One region of the Rhodococcus sp. no. 34 genome, then DNA from elsewhere that is predicted to be linked to it. Evidence: riboswitches for the same ligand, from Rfam matches in the RefSeq annotation. Region 1 holds a riboswitch; each other region holds the start of a gene.
What was found. A riboswitch is a leader RNA that binds a small molecule or an ion and turns the genes downstream of it on or off. The one in region 1 is predicted to bind cobalamin.

Region 1 (5,873 bases):
GGCCGAAACGAAATCGCGTGCACTCGCCGAATTCTCGAAAAGGGCTCCTGCGGAATCTTTTCCGGAATTCGTACATATCGTGGAGCTGACCGAACGCGAACAGAAAGTCCTCTCACTCCTGGCGCTCGGCATGGGGTCGGCTGCGATGGCCGACAAACTGTACGTGTCCGTCAACACCGTCAAGACTCAACTGCGCACTCTCTACAAGAAGCTCGACGTACACAATCGAAACGAAGCGATCACGAGGGCACGCCAACTGCGCTTGCTGTAGTCCGGGGTCGGATCTGATTTCGGACTACATTCTGTAGGCATGAGCACCGATTCCTGCGTCTTCTGCAAGATCGTCGCGCTGACCGAGCCGGCGATTCTCGTTCACGAGAGCGAGACAACTCTCGCATTCCTCGATGCACGGCCGGTGAGTCGCGGACACACCCTGGTGGTCCCCAAGCGTCATGCAGAGAACCTCGATGCTCTCGAAAGTCACGAAGGCGCAGAGATGTTCCGCGTCGGCACGCTCATCGCAGGAGCTCTACGCCGCTGCGACATCGCCGCTGACGGAGTCAACTTTCTCGTCAACGACGGGCGTGCCGCGGGCCAAACCGTGTTCCACTCGCACCTGCACGTCGTCCCCCGCCATCGCGGCGACAAGGCGAAGTTCGCTGCTGGACTCCTCGCCGGGCGAGCCGTCGAGCTGGAGCAGGTGGGCGCGTCGATCCGAAGTCAGCTCACCGTGTGAAGGAATTCCGTCACCACTTCGCGATAGCGCTGCGGTTGATCGTCGTGGACCAGGTGGCCTGCATCGGCAATACGTACGTACCGAGTTCCCGGCCTCTCGGCCATCTCTCGCATCTGTCCCTCAGGGGTGATGGTGAACTCTCCCTCGATCAGCAAGGTCGGCACCTCGATCGCCTTCCACTGATCCCAGAAATGCCTCGTGCCCCACTCCTCCGAGATGTCGCGGAAGGTCGACACGTCGCCGTGCAGGTACCACCCGTCGTCGCGGCGGTCGAAAGAGTCGAGAAAGTACTGGCCGGCGACGGGGCCGAAGAATTCCTTCATCGCCTCCTCGGAAGCAAACGGCTGCGGCCACGCCGAGATCATCTGCGCCCAGTCCGCAGCGGTGCGTCCACGAAAGTCCGGGGCCATGTCTTCGAGGACCAGCGCACAAACCTTTTCGGGATGCGCGGCGGCGAAGCACCACGCATGCAGAGCCCCCATCGAATGACCGATCACGATCATCGGCTCCTCGATGGACGCAACCGCCGATGTCAGGTCCTCGACGAATGCCTCGGTAGTCAGTGCCGCTGGCGCCGGCCTGCCGTGACCGGCAGCGTCGAAGGTGTAGACGTGGCCGAACTCGCGGATCCACGGCACATGGCGACGCCACGTTCGGGAGCTGCCCATGAGGCCGTGCAACAACAGAATCGGTTGTCCCGTTCCACCTTCGTCATGCAACACGAGTGTCACGGTACGCGGTGAAGGTGCGCGGGTAATGTCGCTTGCATGGCAGTCGTGAAGATCAATGCAATCGAGGTCCCCGAGGGCGCCGGCCCCGAACTGGAGAAGCGCTTCGCAGCACGCGCTCACGCAGTCGAGAACTCCCCGGGCTTTCTCGGATTCCAACTCCTCCGCCCCACCGCCGGTGAGAGCCGCTACTTCGTGGTGACTCAGTGGGAGTCCGAGCAGGCGTTCGCCGATTGGCGTGACGGCCCCGCCCGTGAAGCCCATTCCGGCGAGCGCGCGAAGCCCGTCGCTTCGGGTGCGTCGTTGCTCGAATTCGAAGTTGTCCTGGACGTCGCCGCAAAGAGCTGATCTCGAGCGATTGTGCCTGCCTTGGCGGGCACAATCGACGGTCATCTCGGCTTCACGCGTTGACACGGTGCGGGCTGTAGTGCAAAAGTTCGCATGTAAACGCGATGGTCCGACAGGAATCCGGTGAAAGCCCGGAGCGGTCGCGCCACTGTAATTCGAGGTGAAGTGCCTTTTTCGGCACGACTATTTCGACAGCCAGACACTTCGGCCATCGCATGGACCTAGGGGACGCGAAAATCCCAGGAGGCTTCGATGGCTCTCGCCTATTCTCCCGATACGTCGATCGATTCGACTCGTCTTGCTTTCCTCGCCGCTGCAGTAGTTCTGTTCGCGATGCTGGCTCTCTACCTGGTCGGGTTCGACCAGGGCGCTATCTCTCGCACCGGCATGTACATGCATGAATTGATGCACGACGGTCGACACTTGATGGGCCTGCCGTGCCACTAGTCGACAATTTCACGAAGCTTCTCATTCGTGGTTTGTTGGCTGGTCTGATCGCAGGCATCCTTGCCGGCGGAGTTGCATTCGTGCTGGGTGAACCGCACGTCAACGCTGCCATTGCGATCGAAGAAGCCAACAGCGCCACCGGTGAGGTTTCCGGCGAAGCCGCTGGGCATTCGCACGGTGACGAAGAAGAACCACTGGTGAGCCGCGACGGGCAGCGCGCCGGGCTGTTCCTGGCCACGGCGCTTGCCGGACTGGCGCTCGGGGCGATCTTCTCGGTCGTTGCCAATTACGCTCGACGACTCACCGTAATGTCCGGGCCGTTGTTGGCGATCACCATCGCCGTCGGTGGTTGGCTGGCTATCGAGGCTGTCCCCTTTTTCAAGTACCCGGCCAATCCGCCGGCCGTCGGAGATCCCGACACCATCAACCAGCGCACACTGCTGTGGCTGGCCGCCGTGATTCTCGGGCTGCTGTCCGTCACCGCGGCAGCAGCGGCTGCAAAGGCAGTTTCCGGGCACGAGTTCCTCAGTGTGCGCATCGCTGCTCCGGTGGCTGCGTTCCTGGTGATCGTCGCGATCGGTTACGTCTCGCTTCCCGGCATCAACGAGGTGGGCGAGGACTTCCCGGCAACTCTGCTGTGGGAGTTCCGACTTTCCTCGCTCGCTACGCAGGCGACGCTCTGGCTCGTACTCGGGTTGGCATTCGCCTTCCTTACCGAGCGCGCGACCAAGAACACCGAAGTAGCAAAGAAGTACGCCCTTCGCTGAACCTGCTGTGCGCCTTTATTAACCTCCCGCGGTTAATAAAGGCGCACAGCAGTTCTTTTTCAGCTCAGATGATGCACTTCTTGCAGTCCGTACACCGGCGTCGGGATGCCCTCGTAACGCGCCTTCAATTGCAACGCCAAGTACAGCGAGTAGTGGCGCGACTGGTGCAGATTGCCTCCGTGGAACCACAGCGCTTCCTGCTGCGTCGGCTTCCACATGTTGCGCTGCTCGCCTTCCCACGGTCCCGGATCCTTGGTGGTGTTCGACCCCAGGCCCCACACCTTGCCGACCTTGTCGGCGGTGTCCTGACCGATCAGATCCGCCACCCAGCCGTTCATCGAGCCGTAGCCGGTCGCGTAGACCACCACGTCGGCAGGCAATTCCGTACCGTCTTCGAGGATCACGCTGTTCTCGGTCAGCTCACGAATGTTGCCGTGCGCGAGCTTGATGTCCCCGTTCGCGACCAGTTCGGCCGCGCCGACGTCGATGTAGTAGCCCGAGCCGCGTCGTAGGTACTTCATGAACAGGCCCGAACCGTCGTCGCCCCAGTCGTGCTCGAAGCCCGCCTTCTCGAGGCGATCGTAGAAATCCTTGTCGCGCTCACGGATTGCGTCGTACACCGGGATCTGGAACTCGTGCATGATCCGGTACGGCAGCGAACCGAACGTGAGGTCCGCCTTGTGTGTCGTCATGCCGGCGGCCAGTGCTCGCTCCGAGTACAGATCGCCCAAGCCCAAATCCATCAGCGAATCCGACTTCACGATGTGCGTCGAGCTGCGCTGCACCATCGTGACGTCGATACCGTTCTCCCACAGTGCGCCGCAGATGTCGTGCGAGGAGTTGTTGGCCCCGATCACGACGACCTTCTTGCCCACGTACTGATCCGGGCCGGGGTGCTTGCTCGAGTGGTGCTGATCGCCGAGGAACTTGTCCTGCCCGGGGAACGTCGGAACGTTGGCCTTGCCGGACATACCCGTCGCCATCACCAACTGCTTGGGACGCAACGTCAACTTCTCGCCGTTGCGGTTGACCTCGACGGTCCATTCCTGGGTCTTCTCGTCGAACGACGCCGAGGTGCAGGTCGTGGAACTCCAGTACGGAACCTCCATGACCTTGGTGTACATCTCGAGCCAGTCGCCGATCTTGTCCTTGGGCGCGAACACCGGCCAGTTGTCGGGGAACGGCATGTAGGGCAGGTGGTCGTACCAAACCGGATCGTGCAGGCACAGGGACTTGTAGCGTCCGCGCCACTGATCGCCGGGTCGCTCGTGGCTGTCGATCACGATGGCCGGTACTCCGAGCTGACGCATCCGGGCGCCGAGCGCGATGCCGCCCTGGCCGCCGCCGACGATCACGACGTAAGGCTGTGTGGTGTAACCGAGTTCGCGGTCTTCGATCTCCTTCTGCTCGGCCCACGTGATGCGGTTCGGGTCTGCCCCATGCTTGGCGCCGCGCGGACGACGAGTGCCCTTGCCTTCTTCGTGTCCCTTCAACTCCTGCAGCGACGTCAGCAGGGTCCAACCTTCATCTCCCTTCAAACGAAGGTGCCCGTGCGCGCGACCGGTTGCAGTCTCGAACTCGATCCAGGCTGACGTGACGCCGTCGGCCTCGTCGGGTGTCTCGGTCGTCCGAAATCCCGAAGGATCGGTGTCGTCGAGTCGCGCGGAGAGCATGTCGGCGATCTGCTCGCGACCCTCGACGGTCTTGATGTTCCAGGTGAACGACACCAGGTCTCGCCAGAAGCTGTCGAGTGCGAATTTGCCTTCCACACGCTCGATGTCACGAGCCGCGAGGGCCGACTCGAAATCCGCCAGCCAGGCGTCGACGCGCTCCTGAGGTGTCACCGCCGTCAACTTCACCTCGGGGGTGACTGCGGAATCGATGGTTTGCGTCATCACTTCTCCTTGTTTGTGAATGTGACACACAGCACATCCCATAAGTGGCCCCGGTCACAAGCGTTGCAGTCTGTTGCAATCAGTGGACGCGGTGCCGGCGTCCGATACCGGTTACCCGCACCGAGGTGCGGGCAACCGACTCACCCCTCAGCAGGCTTGAATCTGCCGAGTCCCAGCGACTGAAATCCCACGACGTAGAACAGCGTCCACAACACGGCCCAATCCACGAAACCCAGTGCATTGCCGTGCAATCCGTCGACAACTGCCGGCTCGTGAAGAATGTACTCTGCCGCAAAGCGGTAATAGAACAAGAATGTGACCACCGCGAGCGCAAACGTGAGCAGCGCGCGGATCGCCAGGTTGACCCCGTCCGCAAAGCCCGTGGGCTTGTTACCGAAGGCGTTGGCCCAGAAGATCATCCAGAAAGCCCAGCACACCCCGAGCTGCGCCGGGAATTGATGGATCACACCGCCCAACTCGGCAACGGCATCGCTTCCCACCAGCGTCTTCACGACCGGAAGTGCCACGAAGTACAAGCCGGTTCCGACGGCGAAGTTACCGATCGTGGCTGCGAGCGCCGTCTTACCCCCGCCGCCGAACAGTCGCCACGGCCAGTTGTCGAGCGTCTGGCCAGTCAGGATCACGACCACCACGACGCAGTAGAACCACCCGAGCACGGTGTCGACGGTCATCAACGGATCCGTGGCGGACAGCGACACGGACGGCAGACCGAACACGAAGTACAGCGCCAGCGTCGGGACGGCGACAAACGCGATCTCACACAAACCCACCAACGGCTGCTTCATCCCCAGGGAAGTCCACGGCCAATGCTGCCAGTTCAGGACCACCATCACCCAGGTCCCGAAGCCGAAGAGCACGAACAGCGCACCCGCGAAATATCCGAGGCCGCCCTCACGATCGGCCGCGAAATCCGGGTACAAACTCCCCAAGC
Region 2 (5,873 bases), 390 kb from region 1:
GTCGGTGCCCGCCTGAACAGCGTCGAACATCCGTCGCGCGGCCGACTCGTCGAGGCCGCTGACGGTCGGCCGCAGTACGACAATCACCCGACGCGAGCACCGGTTGTTGCTCATGCCGACGGCGCGGTTGTCCAGTCGATCCCGCTCGACGGAGCCAGCCCGAACTCTTCGATCTTCGCGCGCAACTGTTCCGCGCCGTAGATATTGGGGAACCCACTGGTGAACATGGCGAGCGGGAGTACGACGAAACGGTTCTGCTTGACTGCGTCGAGGTCACGCAGGCCTTCTCGGCTCTTGATCGCGTCGATCTTGCCCTGTACTTCGTCAGCGCTCTTCTTGTAGTCCATGATCACGATGACGTCGGGTTCTGCCTTCGCGACGGTCTCCCAGCTCGCTTTGAACCAGGTGTTGTCGACGTCGGCGAACACGTTGGTTCCCCCGGCGACGTCGATGATTCCGTTGGGGGCTCCGTTGCCTCCGCTGGTGTACAGATCTTCTTCACCGCTGTCGTAGATCAAAACCTTCGGCTTGTCGGCGGCATCTGGCGCGGACTCCAGACGTGCCAAACGTGAATCCAATTCGGTCAATGCCTCGGCGGCGGTGTCCTCGGTTCCGAACAGCTTTCCGTAATTGGTCACGTCCGCACGAAGGGCATCCCACGGACCCATCGTGCCGAGCGCGGAATCCGCTGCGGCACTCTGCCGACAACTATCGGAGATCACATATGAGTCGATGTTGTTGCTCTGCAGCGATTCCGGCGTCACACCGGAGGCGCCCTTGAACAAGCCACTGTAGGAGCCGACCACCAGGTCCGCCTGCTTACCCAGAATCGTCTCCATCGTGATCGTTCCGTCCAGGTGTGGGACGTCCGCAATTCCAGGGCCGAACATCGAGTCCATGACCGCGTCGTTGTTCGTGTTCAACACGACGGCAGCGAGACGATCCAGACCGCCGACTCGGAGAATGGTGCCGATATTGGCCGCATTGCTTGTGGCAACAACCTTTTCGATCGGAAGTTGGAAAGTGCTTTCCGTTCCGCAGTTCTCCAGCGTGACCGAAGTCTTGTCCGCGGCTTCGTCGACGGGCGCGGTTGCCGAGCATCCGGACACGGCCAACAACGCTGTCGCGGCTACAACCGCACCGAACGACGCGCGGGTCTTGACGTGTATCAAAGTGCACTCTCCGAAAATGTGTGTTGTGGTTGAGAATTTCGTGATTCGAATACGAGGTGTGAACGGCCTGTCGCGGGGTTCACGAGTTCGAAAGTCTCGACGCCGAAAACAGTTGCCACCACCGAGGTGGTGAGTACGTCGGATGGATGTCCGAACGCCCTGGCCACTCCATCCGCGAGCACGAGCACCCGATCGCACACTGCCGCAGCCAAATCGAGGTCGTGCAGTGCCATGATCACCGTCCGGTCCAACGACCGGACCAGATCGAGCAGTTCGAGTTGATGCCGGATGTCGAGATGATTGGTCGGCTCGTCGAGGATGAGCACACCGGCGTCCTGCGCGAGACCTCGGGCGAGAAACACCCGCCGACGCTCACCGCCGGAAAGCGTGTCCATCGAAGAGAACCGGTGCTCGATCATTCCGACCTCGCCCAGAGCACGATCGACGACGGCATTCTCGTGCTTTCCACCGACGCTCCAGGGCTTTGCATGTGGTGTGCGGCCCAGACTCACGTACTCGTGAACCAACAAATCGGCGGGACTCTGCTCTTCCTGCGCCACAAAGGAAATGGCTTTGGCCCTCGACCGCGCGGACATCGCGTGCACGGACTCGCCGCCGACACGAATGTCACCGCCGGCGATCGGCCCGAGACCGGCGAGAGCACGCAAGAACGTCGACTTGCCCGAGCCGTTCGGACCAACCACGCCGACCACTGCGCCGGCGTCGGCCGCGATGTCGACGCCTTTGACGATGGTTCGACGGTCGATGCGGACAACGACTCCGGACGCGGTCAGCGCCAGGGCTCGGGCGCTCACGAACTGCCACCGAATCGGTAGCGCCGACGGCCGAGAAGCAGGAGAAACAGCGGTGCACCGATCACCCCGGTCACCACGCTCAGCGGGATCTCGGTCGGCCGCAACGAGGTCCGCGCCACGACGTCGACCCACACCAGGAACGACGCGCCGATCAGCGCTGCCGCCGGCAACACCACTCGATGTCTGGCTCCGACAAGCATGCGTGTGACGTGCGGTATGACCAGGCCTACGAAGGCAATCGCGCCGGACACCGCAACCATCGTGCCGACCAACGCTGCCAGCACGCCGAACAGCACGTTTCGCAGGGTTCGGATGGGAATACCGAGCGAAGCCGCGACGTCCGGTCCGGCCGCCAGCGCGTCCAGCCAACCGTGCAGCGCGAACAACGCTGCCGTCAGCAGGAACACAACGATGACCGGCGCCCACAACTTGTCCCAGGATGCCCCGGCCAAACTTCCCAGGAGCCAGAACAATACGGACTGCGCGGCCTGGGAATCATTGGTACGCAGCACCAGAAAACTCGCGATCGCCGACAGGGCGGATGCGGTAACGGTGCCGGTCAGAACCAATCGCAGTGGAGTGATACCGCCTTGCAGCGTCGCGATGGAGAAGACGAGAATCGCAGCTCCCAACGCCCCGATCATCGCGCCGAAACTGAGCGCCCACACTCCCGCGCCGGCGAACAGTCCGGTGGTGATGACGGCGGTGGCACCGACACTCGCGCCGGACGACACTCCCAGCAGGTGGGGATCGGCAAGAGCGTTACGGACGAGGGTTTGCACCACCGCGCCGGCGACGGCAAGACCAGCGCCGACGGCCAGACCGAGCAGTACCCGAGGTGCTCTGATCCCCCACACGATCGCAAGTTCGGAACGCGTGACGGGTGGGCCTCCGAAGCGCGAGTGCACCACGTCCACCACAGTGGACACGGGGAGCATCTCGGATCCGAATGCCAACGCGCACACAGCAGAGAGCACGGCGACGACCAGCAGAGCGGGCAGCACGATACCCGGACTGAGCCGTCCTCGAGGCGCACCAGCCTTCGGCGAAGGCAGGTGGGTAGGTGGAGACAGAGCTCCGCCAACAGCATTCATGGTGTGACCGATCCATCCTCGTGGCATGACACAACGTCAACGAGGGTGGTATCTGGCTACGGTCGACGCATGGACGACCTCACAGTGGCGGGACCGCGCCGGAATTGCACCGACTTCCCATTACCTCGATGATGACGTCAGAACCATAACGGACCGCGGTCACCATTCTCGACACCGGATCAAGATTGCGACCCGATCATCGATCTCGCGTGCCGTACGACGGCTTCCGTTCGCACTCGAAGTTCTTCGGGTGAATCCGATTCCAGCACAACCCGATGCACCTGGCTGTCCACGGCAGTCACGGTCAGCCGCGACGTCAGCAACGCATCGTCCGCACTGAAACCGCGGCTCTGCAAGTACTCCGAAAAACCCAGTACCAGTTGCCGATTCATTTTTTCGACCTGCTCGATGAGCTCGCGCGTACGCGGAACCTGATCGTAGAGCAGGTGAAAGAACTCTCGTGGCTTACTGTTCACTTCGACAGCGCACTCCACCAACATCCGGACGGCCTCGTCCGGGGTGAGCTCACGCTCGACGATGTCGGCATGGCAGAGCGCAAAACTCTCCCGCGCAGCACTCACGTGACGGTTCGCCAACTCCGAGAGGATCTCGTACTTGTCGCCGAAATATTGGTAGAGCGAGCCCACCGACACCCCTGCTTCGTCAGCGATCCGGTTGGTGGTCGCTGCCATGGCTTCCGAAGCGAAAACGCGAGTAGCTGCCTCCAGGATCGCGTCGTAGGTAGCCCTCGAGCGCTGCTGGGAGGGCCTTTTCCGCCGAGTCGACACGGTCCTCCGATGCGAGTTGTCAGCCGCGACGCCGATACCGAGAATTGTGTAGGTGACCAGCGCCGATTACTCGAAGTTTATGCCCGACCGGTACACCGACCACATGCCGGCGCCGACCCCGACGTGGTGGGAGTGGAACGGCAACACCGTCCACGTCGCACGGGCAGTGGTTCCAGACGCGCCGGTTCGTGTTCTCGGCATCCACGGCGCCGGCGGCTACTCGGGCGCGTTGTGGCCGTTCGCCGGGATCGGCGTGAAACTCGGAGCCGAAGTCCTCTTCCCTGATCTTCCGCTGTACGGCGACACCGTCGTAGCCGATCCCGCCGGCGTCCGGTACGAGCAGTGGGTCGATCTCCTCTGCGATCTCGTCCGGGCCGAGAAGGCAGCCGACGATCGGCCGCTGGTGTTGTTGGGAGCCAGCATCGGCGGTCTGCTGGCCTACGAGGTAGCCGCGCGGACCGGTCTGGCCGACGCCGTCGTCGCTACCTGCCTGCTCGATCCCTCGGATCCATCGGCCAGAGCTGCCGCGGCGCGGTTCGGCCCGATGGGTGTCTACGGCGCTCCCCTGATGCGGCGCACCGAACGACTGGTGGGCCGTATCCGCGTGCCCATCCGTTGGGTCGCCGACGTGGCGAACATGAGCAGCAATCGGGAGCTCGCAACGCTGTGCGCAACCGATCCGCGCGGTGGCGGTGTTCGGGTGCCACTCGGATTCCTCAGCAGCTACTTCTCGTTCGAGCACACCGCACCCGAAGCATTTCGGACGACGCCCGTTCTGCTCACCCACCCGGCCGACGACCGATGGACGCCACCCGAACTGAGCCTGCAGTTCCTCCGCCGCATCAACGCACCCACCGAATTCGTGATGCTGGACGGGTGCGGGCACTTTCCCGTCGAAGAGCCGGGCCTGACGCAGTTCCACGACGCCGTCGCCACACTGCTGCACTCCGTCGCCGAGCGTCACCGCACGAAACCGTCGTCACCCGCCTAGCCTGAGAATCGTGAGCACCGAAACGGAAGCATCGGCCGACGAGAGCACCACGACGGTCGTACTGGCGTTTGCGGCGAACGCGCTGATCGCCGGTGCCAAGACGGCGGCCGCCATCGTCACCGGATCTGCATCGATGGTCGCAGAGGCCACCCACTCCTGGGCCGATACCGGCAACGAAGTGCTGCTGCTGATCGCGAACCGCCGCTCGAAAAGGGTTCCCGACCGAGACCAGCCACTCGGCTACGGCCGGGAGGCATACATCTGGTCGATGTTCGCCGCTCTCGGACTGTTTGCACTCGGCGCGGGTGTCTCGATCACTCATGGCATCCAGGAACTGTTCCATTCCGAACCGGCGTCCGACTTCGGTGTCGCCTACGCCGTCCTCGGCGTCTCGTTCATCCTCGAAGGCATCTCGTTCCGGCAGGCGTACAAACAACTCCGAAACGAAGCGTCCGCCGTGAACCGCGACGTCATGACCCAGGCACTCAACACATCCGACCCGACGACTCGGGCCGTGTTCGCCGAAGATGCTGCGGCACTTATCGGTTTGGTCATCGCGTTCGTCGGTGTTCTGTTGCACCAGGTCACCGGTTCACCCATCCCCGACGCCCTCGGCTCCATCTTCGTCGGCATTCTCCTCGGGGTCATCGCAATCATCCTGATAGATCGGAACCGCCGCTTCCTGGTCGGCGAAGAGGCCTCACCGACGCTGCGGGCAGCAGCCGTCGAAGCTCTCACCCAACTGCCCGAGATCAACCGAATCACGTTCCTGCGTATGGAATACCTCGGGCCGCGACAGGTCTACCTGGTAGCCAGCGTCGACCTGGTCGGTGACTACGCGGAATCCCGTGTGGCCCACACGTTGCGCGAACTCGAGCGCTCACTCGAGCAGAGCCCACGTGTCGTGCGGGCGATCCTGACCCTCTCGACCCCCGAAGAACCGTCGATCACAGTCTGAACTTCCGGCCGGGCGATAGGCTCGGGCGATGCGCACACTGATCGTGATTCTGGCG
Region 3 (5,873 bases), on a different contig from region 1:
CTGCAAAACGTCCATCCATCGCGAACTGAACAGAAGGGCTGTGCCGACGACGGCCAGTGTGATCGTCGGGAAGATCAGCGTCGACCATCGTGCATCACCGAATCCGCCGGCAATCCAGTGCATCACCGACGTCACGTGCCGATCATCGGCCAATACCAGGATGCAAAAGGTGATGAGGGCCGAGAATATCTGGGCGAGCGCGACACCCACCAAAATGATCGCGGTCGGCTGCGGATACCGGCCGCCGATCAGCAGTGCGAGAAACAACGGGATCATCGCCCCGGCGAATGCTGCGACCGGAATCGTGAAAACCCCGAGGAGGCCGGCGCCGAAACCCAGCACCGACACGAGCACCACCATGAATCCCGCGCCCGACGAGACTCCGAGGAGATACGGATCGGCAAGCGGATTACGGGTGACAGCCTGAGCAACAGCGCCCGACATCGCCAACGAAGCACCCACCACCGCGGCAGTGAGTGCACGTGGCAGGCGGGAGTCGATCACGATCGACTCCCGCGCCGCGGTCCACCACGTCTCGAAAGTCCCTGGCGCCAAACGGGCTCCGACTATCGCCCAGACGTCACCGACGGGAATGCGAACCGATCCCAAGGAGACGGCCAACCCCAGGACGATCGCCAAGGCGACCGCCAAGCCGACAAGCAGGGCGCCGTACCCGTAACGCGTGCGGGTCACTTCGCCGCGTCAGCGCCTGGATGGAAGGCTGTTGCGATGGTCTGTGCCGAACGCACCAACCGTGAACTCTCGAACAGGTCAGCGAGAGGAACCACGACGAACCGGTTCTGCTGCACAGCAGGGGTGGTCGCCATCAACGGCTGGGCACGGAGGAAGTCGATCTTCTGCTCGGCGGTCTTGTCGCCGTAGTCGATGACCACGATCGCCTGGGGTGCACGCTCGGCAACAGCTTCCCACGATGCGTCGATGTAGGGCTTTGTCCCTTCGGCGAAGATGTTCGAGACGCCGGAGTATTCCGCGACCAATTGACCGACGCCGACTCCGCCGATGGTCGTCGGAACCTGGTCACCGCTGTCGTAGAAGAAGGTCGGTACCGGCGCCGCGTCTCCGACCGAAGCGCGGACGGAATCGAGACCATCGCTGATCTCCTCTGCGACCTCGCGGGCGGAATCTTCGACGCCCAGGACTCGACCGAGTTGCGTGTAGTCGTTCTCGAGCAATCCGATGTCGGGGAAACCGGTGCCACAGTATTCCGAGAAGAGGAAGGTGTTGATTCCGCGCTCGCCGAAAGCGTCTCGGGAACGGCCTTGCTTCTCGTTGAAGGCACTGGTCATTCCTCCGACCACGAAGTCCGGATCGACGTCGAGAACCTGCTCCATGCTGGGGAACGTATCGGAAAGGCTGGGAATCTTGTTGAATACATCGGCGGTCTCGGCAGTTGGCGGGTTGTCGCTGTACGCCCGCCCGACAATCCGATCACCCGCGCCGATCTCGATGAGGGCTTCGGTGACGTGTCCGTTCAAAGACACGATGCGCTGCGGCGGCGAATCGAAGGTCATCTCGCGATCGCAGTTGGTCACGGACACCGGCTGTGCGAAGGATTCCGCAGCAGACGCCGACTCTGATTCCTGACCTTTGGAACAACCTGCCGAAACCAAGGCGACCGCGATGAGAACAGCGGCGGCGCGGGACGGGGAGAACTGAAGTGACACGGGGACCTCGTAAGGGCTCTGAGCCACGAATGAGAATCCGACAGACAACTCCGCCCGCACGCTGATCCTCGGCCAGAGCTCCTGCTGGACTTCCTTTTCGTAGACCACGACGAATGGATGTCGCACACCGCGCGGCGGGTAATCGGGCTTGCCGACACTCGGTGACTACCGAGAATCGACCTACCGTTGCGGGTCAGCGCCGGATTCGGACCGGCTTCCCCCACACGCGTGGCTTGCAAGTGCTTCGAGCAGTATGCATGACGTTTCCGATTCAAGACCAAACGCCCACTACAGTCGATCTGGCCAGACGCCCCCACACACCGGAGTTGATACATGACACGCTGGGCCCAAACCGTCGTCGCCCGGAAATGGTGGGTACTGAGCCTCGCGGTTCTGATAGTTCTCATCAGCGGGGTGTGGGGACTCGGAGTGTTCGGCAAGCTCAGCCAGGGCGGCTTCATCGATCCGGGCAGCGACTCCGCGAAGGTCGCCGACATCATCGAAGACAATCTCGGACCGCAGACCCCGGACATCATCGCGATCTACTCGCCCACGGACGGCAAGACTCTGGACGACATCGGGCCGGCAGTGACAGCCGCCGTCGACCAGTTCAAAACCGAAGTGCCGACCGCTTCGGTGAAATCGTATTGGGGAACAGACGCCGCAGCGAAGGCCAGCCTGCTCTCGAACGACGGATCCATGGCGGCCGTCGCGATCACGTTGGCACCGGACTCGGGCATCACGCCGGCCACTTTCGCCGATCTCTTGCCGAAGCTCGAAGTCGAAGGTGCCGAGGCACAATTCGCGGGTAACACCGTCGTCGGCGTCGCATTCAACACCAAGCTCGAGAAGGACCTGGTGGTCGCCGAAGCCATCGCCATTCCGATCACTCTGGTGCTGTTGGTCTTCATCTTCGGCGGCATCGTCGCTGCTGCCGTGCCCGTGTTCGTGGGTGTACTCAGTGTCCTGAGCGCTTTGGCCGTTCTGCGAATCCTCACGCTGATCACCGATGTGTCCTCGTTCTCGATCAACGTCGCTTCTCTTCTCGGGTTGGGACTGGCCATCGACTACGGACTGTTCGTGGTCGGTCGGTTCCGTGAAGAACTGAATTCGGGCTCGGACCCGGGAGCGGCTGCTCAGCGGACAGTTCTGACGGCGGGTCGCACCGTCATGTTCTCGGGTCTACTGCTGATCTGTGCGTTCAGCGGCATGCTCGTATTCCCCCAGGCCGTCATCCGGTCTCTGGGCTTCGGCGCGATCGCCGCAGTATTGAGCGCGGCCGTCCTGTCGCTGACCGCTGTGCCTGCGCTGCTTGCCATTCTGGGGCATCGCATCAACGCCCTGACGTGGCGCAAGGATGCGGCGCAACGCGGCGAGGAACGCTCGCGCAAGTTCTGGGGCCGCGTCGTCACGTGGGTGATGAAGCGTCCGGTCGCAGTCTCGGTGACAATCGTGGCTGTGCTGCTCGTGATGGCCTCGCCGCTGCTCGGCGCCCGGCTGGGAGAGCTCTCGTACACCGCACTACCGGACAACGACCCCGCTCGCGTCGCGATGGACACGTTGGTCAACGACTTCCCGCAAACCGGAAATGGCGCAACGATGATCCTTCAGGCCGAGGACGGGAACACTCTCACCCCGGCCGAAGGTGCAGCGATCGCCGAGTCCGCCGGTCAAGTCGAGGGCATCGGTCAGGCGACCGTCGTCGCGAGCACCAATCAACTCGTCGCGGTTCAGGCTCTCTACAGCGAGGGCTCTACACCCCAATCACAGAGCGCCGCAGTGACAGATCTGCGTGCGATCTCCGCTCCCGACGGAACGGTGCTGCTTGTCGGCGGCGGTCAAGCCATGGTCGACGACGGCAACAACGCCGTCCTGCACTGGCTACCGGTGATGATCCTCATCATGGTCGGATCCACCCTGATCCTGTTGTTCCTCGCGTTCGGTTCGGTGGTGCTGCCGATCAAGGCGGTGCTGATGGCAGCCCTGAGCCTCGCGACCACCTTCGGTGTCCTCACCTTCGTCTTCCAGGACGGACACGGCGTCGAACTCCTCGGGGTCAGTCAAACTCCGCTGGAGGCGACGTTCGTCGTGCTCATCCTGGCGGTGGTGTTCGGATTGTCCACGGACTACGAGGTTTTCCTGATGTCACGGATGGTCGAGGCCAAGAACGCGGGAGCGACGACAGAGGAAGCGGTCAAGTTCGGAACCGAGCGCACCGGCCGCATCGTGACGGCTGCCGCCTTACTCCTGATAGTGGTGACGGGGGCCTTCGCAATGTCAGGGCTGTCAGTGATGAAGTTCCTGGGCGTCGGCATGATCGTCGCGCTGATCGTCGACGCGACCATCATCCGCATGTTGCTCGTGCCCTCGCTCGTGAAGTTGATGGGCGAAGCGAACTGGTGGGCTCCTGTGTGGATGAAAAAGGTTCACGCGAAGGTCGGCATCGGCCACTGATCGCGACTGGATCATGTCGCTGAAGAGTGCCTGGGATCCTGCGGAGAGCCGTGTTTGACTAGGGGTCGTGGATGACTTACCTGAGAGTGTTGTGGTCGGCTCAGCAGTGTTTTCGCGTGTCGACTCGGACGATTCGTTGGCGTGCTGGACATCGATCATCGATGTCCAGGGGGTCGGTGACTCCAGGCCGGTGAGTCTGGTTATCGAGCCGGCCACCGTGCCGGAGTCTGCGGTGTGTGAGCTCGCTGCGACCGTGATGGCCCGGTTCGGTGAGTTTGCCGAAGTCGCCGCCGATTACCTGCGTCAACAGCTGCGTGGGCCACAGTTCGGCCTCCGCCACTCCGAACTCGTGGAGTTGGACGCCACGGAGTCACTGTTCGGCGAACCTGAGGCGGTGATCTGGGCTGACGGAACCTGGCTGCTGCGGTTCGCTGAGTCAAAGCTCGAGATGGCCGATCCTTTCGGGATCGGTGTTCTGTTCGAAGGAACGACTCCGTATGCGGTCGAGGACTTGTCGGGCGCTGAACCGGCCTAGGGTTTGCCGGCCTGTCCACGCCATCGCCTCGACGATGGTGCGCCGGTCTACTGGCGGACGGCACGTGGCCTTCACACCCTCGGAACAACGGCCGCCCACATCTCATCCGAAATCACGTCACGCGACGCAAGGACGAGGGCGCACCCCCACGCGCCCGAAACTCTTCAGCAACAGACCTAGTGGATTTCCCTGATCGGGCAGTCGTCCTCGAGGATGACTGCCCGATCGTCTAAATCGCTCCGCAGGGCGATGTTCTCCGAAGCTGATTTCGTCAGACTTGGAGCATGACAATTTTCGAATGGATCCTTGCAATCCCCGCTCTTGCGCTTGCCGTCGCCTTCTTGTTCTCCGGAATCATCTCCGCGGGCATCGACTTCGACGCCGAGGACGGGGTCATGACGCATTGATGTTCGTTTCCCTCTAGCCGCTGATCTTACTTTGGAGTAAGTTACCGACTATGGCCACATACATCGTCACTGGCGGTACTGGATTTCTCGGACGAGTTGCACTGCCACTCCTGCTCGAGCGTGATCAAACTGCTCAGATCCATGTGCTGGTCAGAGCCGGTTCTGTCGCCAAACTCGAAGAACAGGTGTCGGCAATTCCCGGCGGCGATCGCGTGCATCCGCTCATTGGAGATCTGACCGAGCCTGGGCTGGGCATCGATTCTCCCCCACCTGCCGACCACGTCCTTCACCTCGGCGCGATCTACGACATCACCGCCGGAGACGAGCAGGCTTCGACGAATGTCGAGGGCACACGCTCCGTGGTCGAACTTGCTGCGAAACTGGGAGCCACCCTTCATCACGTGTCATCGGTCGCAGTCGCAGGCGACTATCCGGGCACGTTCAGCGAGACCGATTTCGATTGCGGCCAAGGCTTTCCGACGCCCTACCACCGAACCAAGTTCGAGGCCGAGAAGCTCGTTCGAGAACGAGAAGGCCTCACCTGGCGTGTTTATCGGCCGTCTGCCGTGGTCGGCAACTCCGTCACCGGGGAGATGGACAAGATCGACGGTCCGTACTACTTGTTTCCAGGACTGGCGCTACTCGCGAAACTACCTGCAGCACTCCCCGTCCCGATCCCCAACCTCGGCGCAACCAATGTGGTGCCCGTCGATTACGTAGCCGCCGCCCTCGTCGAATTGATGCACGCACCCGGCCACGACGGCGAAGCATTCCATCTCGTGAATCCGAAAC
Region 4 (5,873 bases), on a different contig from region 1:
GCCGAGTTCTTCGAGATCGATGACTTCTAGGTTGACGACGCGTCGGCTTGCTTCGTCCCAGACGGGGCGAACACCGAGGAGCGCGAACACTTCGGCGATGTCGTCGCCGGAGGTACGCATGGCGGCGGTTCCCCACACCGACAGACCCACCGAGCGCGGGTATTCGCCGTGATCGGCGAGATAGCGAGCGGCGAGCGACTCGGCCATCGCCTGACCGGTCTCCCACGCCAAGCGTGAAGGAACTGCCTTGGGGTCGACGGAGTAGAAGTTACGACCAGTGGGAAGAACGTTGATCAGGCCGCGCAGCGGCGAACCGCTCGGACCCGCGGCGATGAATCCGCCGTCGAGCGCGTGCAGGACCTGCTTGATCTCGTTGTTCGTCTGTCGGAGGCGTGGAACCACTTCGGTGGCGGCGAACTGAAGGATCTTCACGACGGTCTCGTCGTCGCTGAGTTGTTCTGCCGCAGCGGGGTTCCAGTCGGCGTCGTACATGCCGCGAACCAGAGCGTGCGCCTTTTCCTCGACGTCGTCGACACGGTTGCGGGACTCGTCGCCGTCTTCGCTGAGCCCGAGAGCTTCGCGCAGACCAGGGACACTCTGTTCGCCGCCCCACATCTGACGGGCACGGAGCATGGCCAGGACCAGTTCGATTTCGGCGTCGCCCTCGGGTGCGCGGCCGAGAATGTGCAGACCGTCGCGGATCTGGACGTCCTTGATCTCACACAGCCAACCGTCGACGTGCAGGAGCATGTCGTCGAACACGTCTTCTTCGGGACGCTCCGCGAGGCCGAGGTCGTGGTCCATCTTGGCCGCCCGCATCAGCGTCCAGATCTGCTGGCGAATGGCCGGGAGCTTGGACGGGTCGAGTGCGGAGATATTGGAGTGCTCGTCGAGCAGTTGCTCGAGGCGGGAGATGTCGCCGTAGCTTTCGGCGCGGGCCATCGGCGGGATCAGGTGATCGACGAGAGTCGCGTGGGCGCGACGCTTTGCCTGTGTTCCTTCACCCGGATCGTTGACGAGGAACGGGTAGATCAGCGGCAGGTCGCCCAGGGCCGCGTCGGTGCCGCAGTTGCTCGACATGCCGAGTGTCTTGCCGGGCAACCATTCGAGGTTGCCGTGCTTGCCGAGGTGTACAACGGCGTCGGCGCCGAATCCGCCGTTGTCCGGTGTTGCAGCGATCCAGCGGTACGCGGCGAGGTAGTGGTGGCTCGGCGGCAGATCCGGGTCGTGGTAGATCGCGACGGGCTTTTCACCGAATCCCCGCGGCGGCTGGACCATGAGGACGATGTTGTTGAATCGCAGTGCCGCGATGACAATTTCGCCGTCCGGATCCTGCGAGCGGTCGACGTACAGCTCGCCGGGCGCTGCGCCCCAGTGCTCTTCGACACCGCTGCGCAGTTCCTCGGGCAGGGTGGCGAACCATTCGCGGTACTTCGCTGCCGAGATGCGGATCGGATTGCCCTCGAGCTGCTCGGCAGTGAGCCAGTCGGGATCCTGTCCGCCGGCCGCGATCAGGGCATGGATCAGCGCGTCGCCGTCCTTCGCCGCCAGGCCGGGAACTGCGTCCGGACCGTCGACCGGACCGAGGTCGTAACCGGCAGAACGCATTTCGGTGAGCAGGTCGATTGCGCTCGCCGGAGTATCGAGACCGACCGCGTTGCCGATGCGGGCGTGCTTGGTCGGGTACGCCGAGAGCATCAGAGCAACGCGACGCTCGGTGGTGGGAATGTGGCGCAGCTTGCCGTGACGGACCGCGATCCCGGCGACACGGGCAGCGCGCTCGACGTCGGGGACGTACGTGGACAGTCCGTCGGAGTCGATCTCCTTGAATGAGAACGGGACGGTAATGATGCGGCCGTCGAACTCCGGCACCGCCACCTGCGTCGCGACGTCGAGAGGCGACAGTCCGTCGTCGTTCTCGTCCCAGGTGGCGCGGCTACTGGTCAGGCACAGGCCCTGCAGGATGGGGACGTCGAGCGCAGCGAGTGCGGCGACATCCCAGGCTTCGTCGTCGCCACCGGCGGACGCGGTCGCGGGCTTCGTGCCACCGGCAGCAAGAACTGTCACGACCATGGCGTCGGCGCGGCGGAGCGTGCTCAGAAGTTCGGCCTCTGCGGTTCGCAGAGATGCGCAGTAGATCGGCAGCGCGGTGCCACCGGCCTCGGCGACCGCGTCGCACAACGCCTGGATGTACCGGGTGTTTCCGGCCAAATGCTGGGCGCGGTAGTACAGCACTGCGATGACGGGACCGCTCGCCGAGTCGAGATCGGGCGCGAAATCAGCGATTCCCCAGGAAGGCAGGTGAGCCGGCGGCTCGAAACCGTGACCGGTGAGCAGGACGGTGTCGGAGAGGAAGTGGTGCAGCTGTGCCAGATTCTGCGTGCCACCCTCGGCCAGGTAGTTGTGCGCCTCGGCAGCAACGCCGGCGGAGACCGTCGAGCACTCCATGAGGTCGGCATCCGGCGCGTGCTCGCCGCCGAGAACGACTACGGGGAGTCCGGAGGCGAGGACCATGTCCAGGCCGTCTTCCCAGCTGCGACGGCTGCCGAGGATACGAACGATCACGAGGTCGACGCCGTCGAGCAAGGGCGGCAAGTCCTCCGAGACCAGCAAGCGTGAGGGGTTGGCCCAGCGATAGGAGACGCCGTCGCCGGCTTCCTGGCTGGCGCGGGCGCTCAGCAGATCGGTGTCGGACGTGGAGAGCAGAAGAATCACGGGTGAAGCCTTCCTGGGGTTTCGCGCCCCGTGGCACAGATCTGTCATCGACGGCGGTTGAGGGTCTGACTCGTGTTTCCGAGCGGAAACACGTCCCGCTCGAGCAACACTCACAGTGGCGCGACCGCACCGGACTTTCACCGGTTTCCTCAACTGCCGTCACTGGTGGTGGTGATGCTACCGGTCCGCAGAAGGCACTCATGACAGGTCGTACCCTGGAGCCATGCCCACGGACCGTTCACAGCCAGACGCGTGCCCGGGTGCACTGCAAGTTCACCACGCCGCCGATGGCGCACTGGCACGCGTGCGCCTACCCGGCGGACTCCTCACCCCGGTCCAATTGCAGACGCTCGCCGACGCAGCGCGCGATCTGGGCAACGGGCAGATGGAACTCACCTCGAGGGGCAACGTACAACTGCGCTCGGTCTCGGACCCCGAAGCCTTCGCGGCGCGTATCGCTTCGGCCGGTCTGCTGCCGTCAGCGACGCACGAGCGAGTGCGCAACATCCTCGCGTCCCCACTGTCCGGCCGTATCGGGGGCGTCGCCGACATCCGTGAACTGGTCCACCGTCTCGATTCGGCGATCCAAGCGGATCAAGCATTGGCAGATCTGCCAGGGCGAACCCTGTTCACCCTCGACGACGGGAGCGGAGACATCACCGGGCTACGGGGCGATTTCGGACTCCATGCGCGCAGCGCCACCGAGCATTCACTGGTGCTCGCCGGTCACCACACCACTCATCTCGTCCAGGCGGACGACGCCGTCGAATTGCTCCTCGAGGCGGCTCGATCATTCCTCGACGTTCGCGACAAGCACTGGCGCCTGGCCGAGGTTCCGGACGGAATCGAACGCACCCTCGAGCAGCTGGGTCTGAGCGCCGAGTCCACCGTTGCGGCGGACCTCACGCCGGATGCACGGCCCACTATCGGCTGGCTCGAGCAGCGCGACGGGACCGTAGCTCTGGGCGGCGGCCTGCGATTCGGGCTGCTCGACGCTCGGCTGGCCGAGTTCCTCGCCGCCGTCGACAAGCCCGTCGTCGTGACGCCGTGGCGATCGGTGCATATCTTCGACCTCGACGAATGGGCAGCCGAGCAGGTAGTCCGGGTGCTGGCACCCATGGGGTTGATCTTCGACGAGAACTCACCGTGGCTCGAGGTCACCGCCTGCACCGGAAGCCCGGGATGCGAGAAGTCTCTCGCCGATGTGCGCACCGACGCGATCACCGCCGTCGAGCAGGCAGAACTTCCCGTTGGCGGGCGCCAGCACTGGGCCGGGTGCGACCGCAGTTGTGGACGTCCCCGCGGGGACGTAGCGGATGTGATCGCGACGGGTGACGGTTACCGGGTGAATCCGCCCGATCGGTGATGCCTCTATCGTGTGGCACATGATCGAGTACATCCGTGACGGCGCGGAAATCTATCGCCAGTCCTTTGCCACCATTCGGGCCGAAGCCGACCTGAGCCGTTTCCCGGCGGATGTCTCGCAAGCTGTAGTGCGCATGATTCATGCAAGCGGCCAGGTCGATCTAGTCGACGACGTCGCCTTCACACCCGGTGTCGTCTCGGCTGCGCGCGCAGCTCTGCGCGACGGCGCGCCGATTTTCTGCGACGCCCAGATGGTGGCTGCCGGCATCACGCGCAAGCGTCTGCCCGCCGGCAACGACGTCATCTGCACCCTCGGCGATCCGCGGGTTCCCGTGCTGGCGTCGACCATCGACAACACTCGCTCGGCGGCTGCTCTCGAACTGTGGGGAGCCAAGCTCGAGGGCGCTGTTGTCGCGATCGGAAACGCACCCACCGCACTGTTCCATCTCCTGAACCTCATCGAAGCCGGAGCGCCCCGTCCGGCCGCCATCGTCGGAGGTCCGGTCGGCTTCATCGGCGCTGCCGAGTCGAAGGAAGCCCTCATCGAACACGCCAGCGGGATCGATCATCTCGTTCTCCGCGGCCGACGCGGCGGCAGCGCGATCACCGCCGCCGTCGTCAATGCGATTGCGAGCGAAGTCGAATGAGTGCAGGCAAGCTCTGGGGTGTCGGTATCGGCCCCGGCGATCCCGAATTGGTGACCGTCAAGGCCGCCCGCGTCATCGGCGAGGCAGATGTGATTGCCTTCCACTCCGCGCGGCACGGCAAGAGCATCTCCCGCGGAGTTGCAGCGCCGTACATGCGCGAAGGACAGATCGAAGAACACCTCGTCTACCCCGTGACCACCGAGACCGTTGATCATCCCGGCGGATACCAGGGCGCGATGGACGAGTTCTACGAAGCAGCTGCCGAACGGCTGGCAGTTCACCTCGCGGCCGGTCGAACCGTCGCGTTGCTCGCCGCCGGCGATCCGCTCTTCTACAGCTCCTACATGCACATGCACAAGAGACTGGCCGATCGCTTCGACGCCGAAGTGATTCCCGGCGTCACCTCCGTCAGCGCGGCATCTGCTGCACTCGGAAAGCCGCTGGTCGAGGGTGAAGAGATCCTCACGATCCTGCCCGGAACGTTGCCGCAGGCCGAGCTGACCAGGCGGCTCAAGGAAACCGACGCCGCGGCCATCCTCAAGCTCGGACGTACCTTCCCACCGGTCCTCCAATCGCTCGAGGATTCCGGTCGCCTCGGCGAGGCCCACTACGTCGAGCGCGCGAGCACCACACGTCAACGCGTCGAATCCGCTGCGGAGGTCGACCCGGACGGAGTTCCGTACTTCTCGATCGCCATCGTTCCGAGCCCGTCGAACAACCCTCGACCTGCGACCGAGTCTCGCGGCGAGGTGGTCGTGGTCGGACTCGGGCCGGGCGACACCGCCTGGACCACACCCGAAGTGGCGCATGAGCTTTCGTTGGCAACCGACCTCGTCGGCTACGGCCCGTACGTCGATCGCGTGCCGACGCGTCCGGGCCAGCGTCGCCATTCCAGCGACAACCGCGTCGAAGCGGAACGCGCCGCGATGGCGTTGGACCTGGCGAAGAACGGCGCCCGTGTAGCTGTCGTCTCCTCGGGTGATCCCGGCGTATTCGCCATGGCTGCAGCAGTTCTCGAAGTTGCCGCCGAAGACCAGTGGCGCGGGGTGCCGGTCCGCATCCTTCCCGGCATGACGGCGGCAAACGCTGTCGCCAGTCGCGTCGGCGCTCCCCTCGGGCACGACTACGCGGTGCTCTCGTTGTCTG

Region 2: another riboswitch for cobalamin. It lies ahead of ACYP01_RS09740 (FecCD family ABC transporter permease); the one in region 1 lies ahead of ACYP01_RS11525 (CbtB domain-containing protein).
Region 3: another riboswitch for cobalamin. It lies ahead of ACYP01_RS06585 (ABC transporter substrate-binding protein); the one in region 1 lies ahead of ACYP01_RS11525 (CbtB domain-containing protein).
Region 4: another riboswitch for cobalamin. It lies ahead of ACYP01_RS21890 (cobaltochelatase subunit CobN); the one in region 1 lies ahead of ACYP01_RS11525 (CbtB domain-containing protein).

What each region holds. Positions count from the first base shown of each region.
Region 1 is NZ_BAAILK010000026.1:521,045-526,917, forward strand. It holds gene ACYP01_RS11505 (helix-turn-helix transcriptional regulator) at 1-271, shown strand, start outside; gene ACYP01_RS11510 (HIT family protein) at 311-736, shown strand; gene ACYP01_RS11515 (alpha/beta fold hydrolase) at 721-1,458, opposite strand; gene mhuD (mycobilin-forming heme oxygenase MhuD) at 1,504-1,812, shown strand; cobalamin riboswitch at 1,901-2,039, shown strand; gene ACYP01_RS11525 (CbtB domain-containing protein) at 2,065-2,259, shown strand; gene ACYP01_RS11530 (CbtA family protein) at 2,250-3,026, shown strand; gene ACYP01_RS11535 (NAD(P)-binding domain-containing protein) at 3,086-4,921, opposite strand; gene ACYP01_RS11540 (hypothetical protein) at 5,062-5,873, opposite strand, start outside.
Region 2 is NZ_BAAILK010000026.1:129,717-135,589, forward strand. It holds gene ACYP01_RS09725 ((2Fe-2S) ferredoxin domain-containing protein) at 1-114, opposite strand, end outside; gene ACYP01_RS09730 (ABC transporter substrate-binding protein) at 111-1,172, opposite strand; gene ACYP01_RS09735 (ABC transporter ATP-binding protein) at 1,169-1,987, opposite strand; gene ACYP01_RS09740 (FecCD family ABC transporter permease) at 1,984-2,991, opposite strand; cobalamin riboswitch at 3,109-3,244, opposite strand; gene ACYP01_RS09745 (TetR/AcrR family transcriptional regulator) at 3,261-3,869, opposite strand; gene ACYP01_RS09750 (alpha/beta hydrolase) at 3,922-4,860, shown strand; gene ACYP01_RS09755 (cation diffusion facilitator family transporter) at 4,871-5,818, shown strand; gene ACYP01_RS09760 (hypothetical protein) at 5,847-5,873, shown strand, end outside.
Region 3 is NZ_BAAILK010000023.1:127,148-133,020, reverse strand. It holds gene ACYP01_RS06590 (FecCD family ABC transporter permease) at 1-693, opposite strand, end outside; gene ACYP01_RS06585 (ABC transporter substrate-binding protein) at 690-1,685, opposite strand; cobalamin riboswitch at 1,802-1,947, opposite strand; gene ACYP01_RS06580 (MMPL family transporter) at 2,019-4,139, shown strand; gene ACYP01_RS06575 (hypothetical protein) at 4,207-4,674, shown strand; gene ACYP01_RS06570 (hypothetical protein) at 4,959-5,081, shown strand; gene ACYP01_RS06565 (SDR family oxidoreductase) at 5,132-5,873, shown strand, end outside.
Region 4 is NZ_BAAILK010000046.1:129,606-135,478, reverse strand. It holds gene ACYP01_RS21890 (cobaltochelatase subunit CobN) at 1-2,715, opposite strand, end outside; cobalamin riboswitch at 2,755-2,887, opposite strand; gene cobG (precorrin-3B synthase) at 2,939-4,081, shown strand; gene ACYP01_RS21880 (precorrin-8X methylmutase) at 4,101-4,727, shown strand; gene cobJ (precorrin-3B C(17)-methyltransferase) at 4,724-5,873, shown strand, end outside.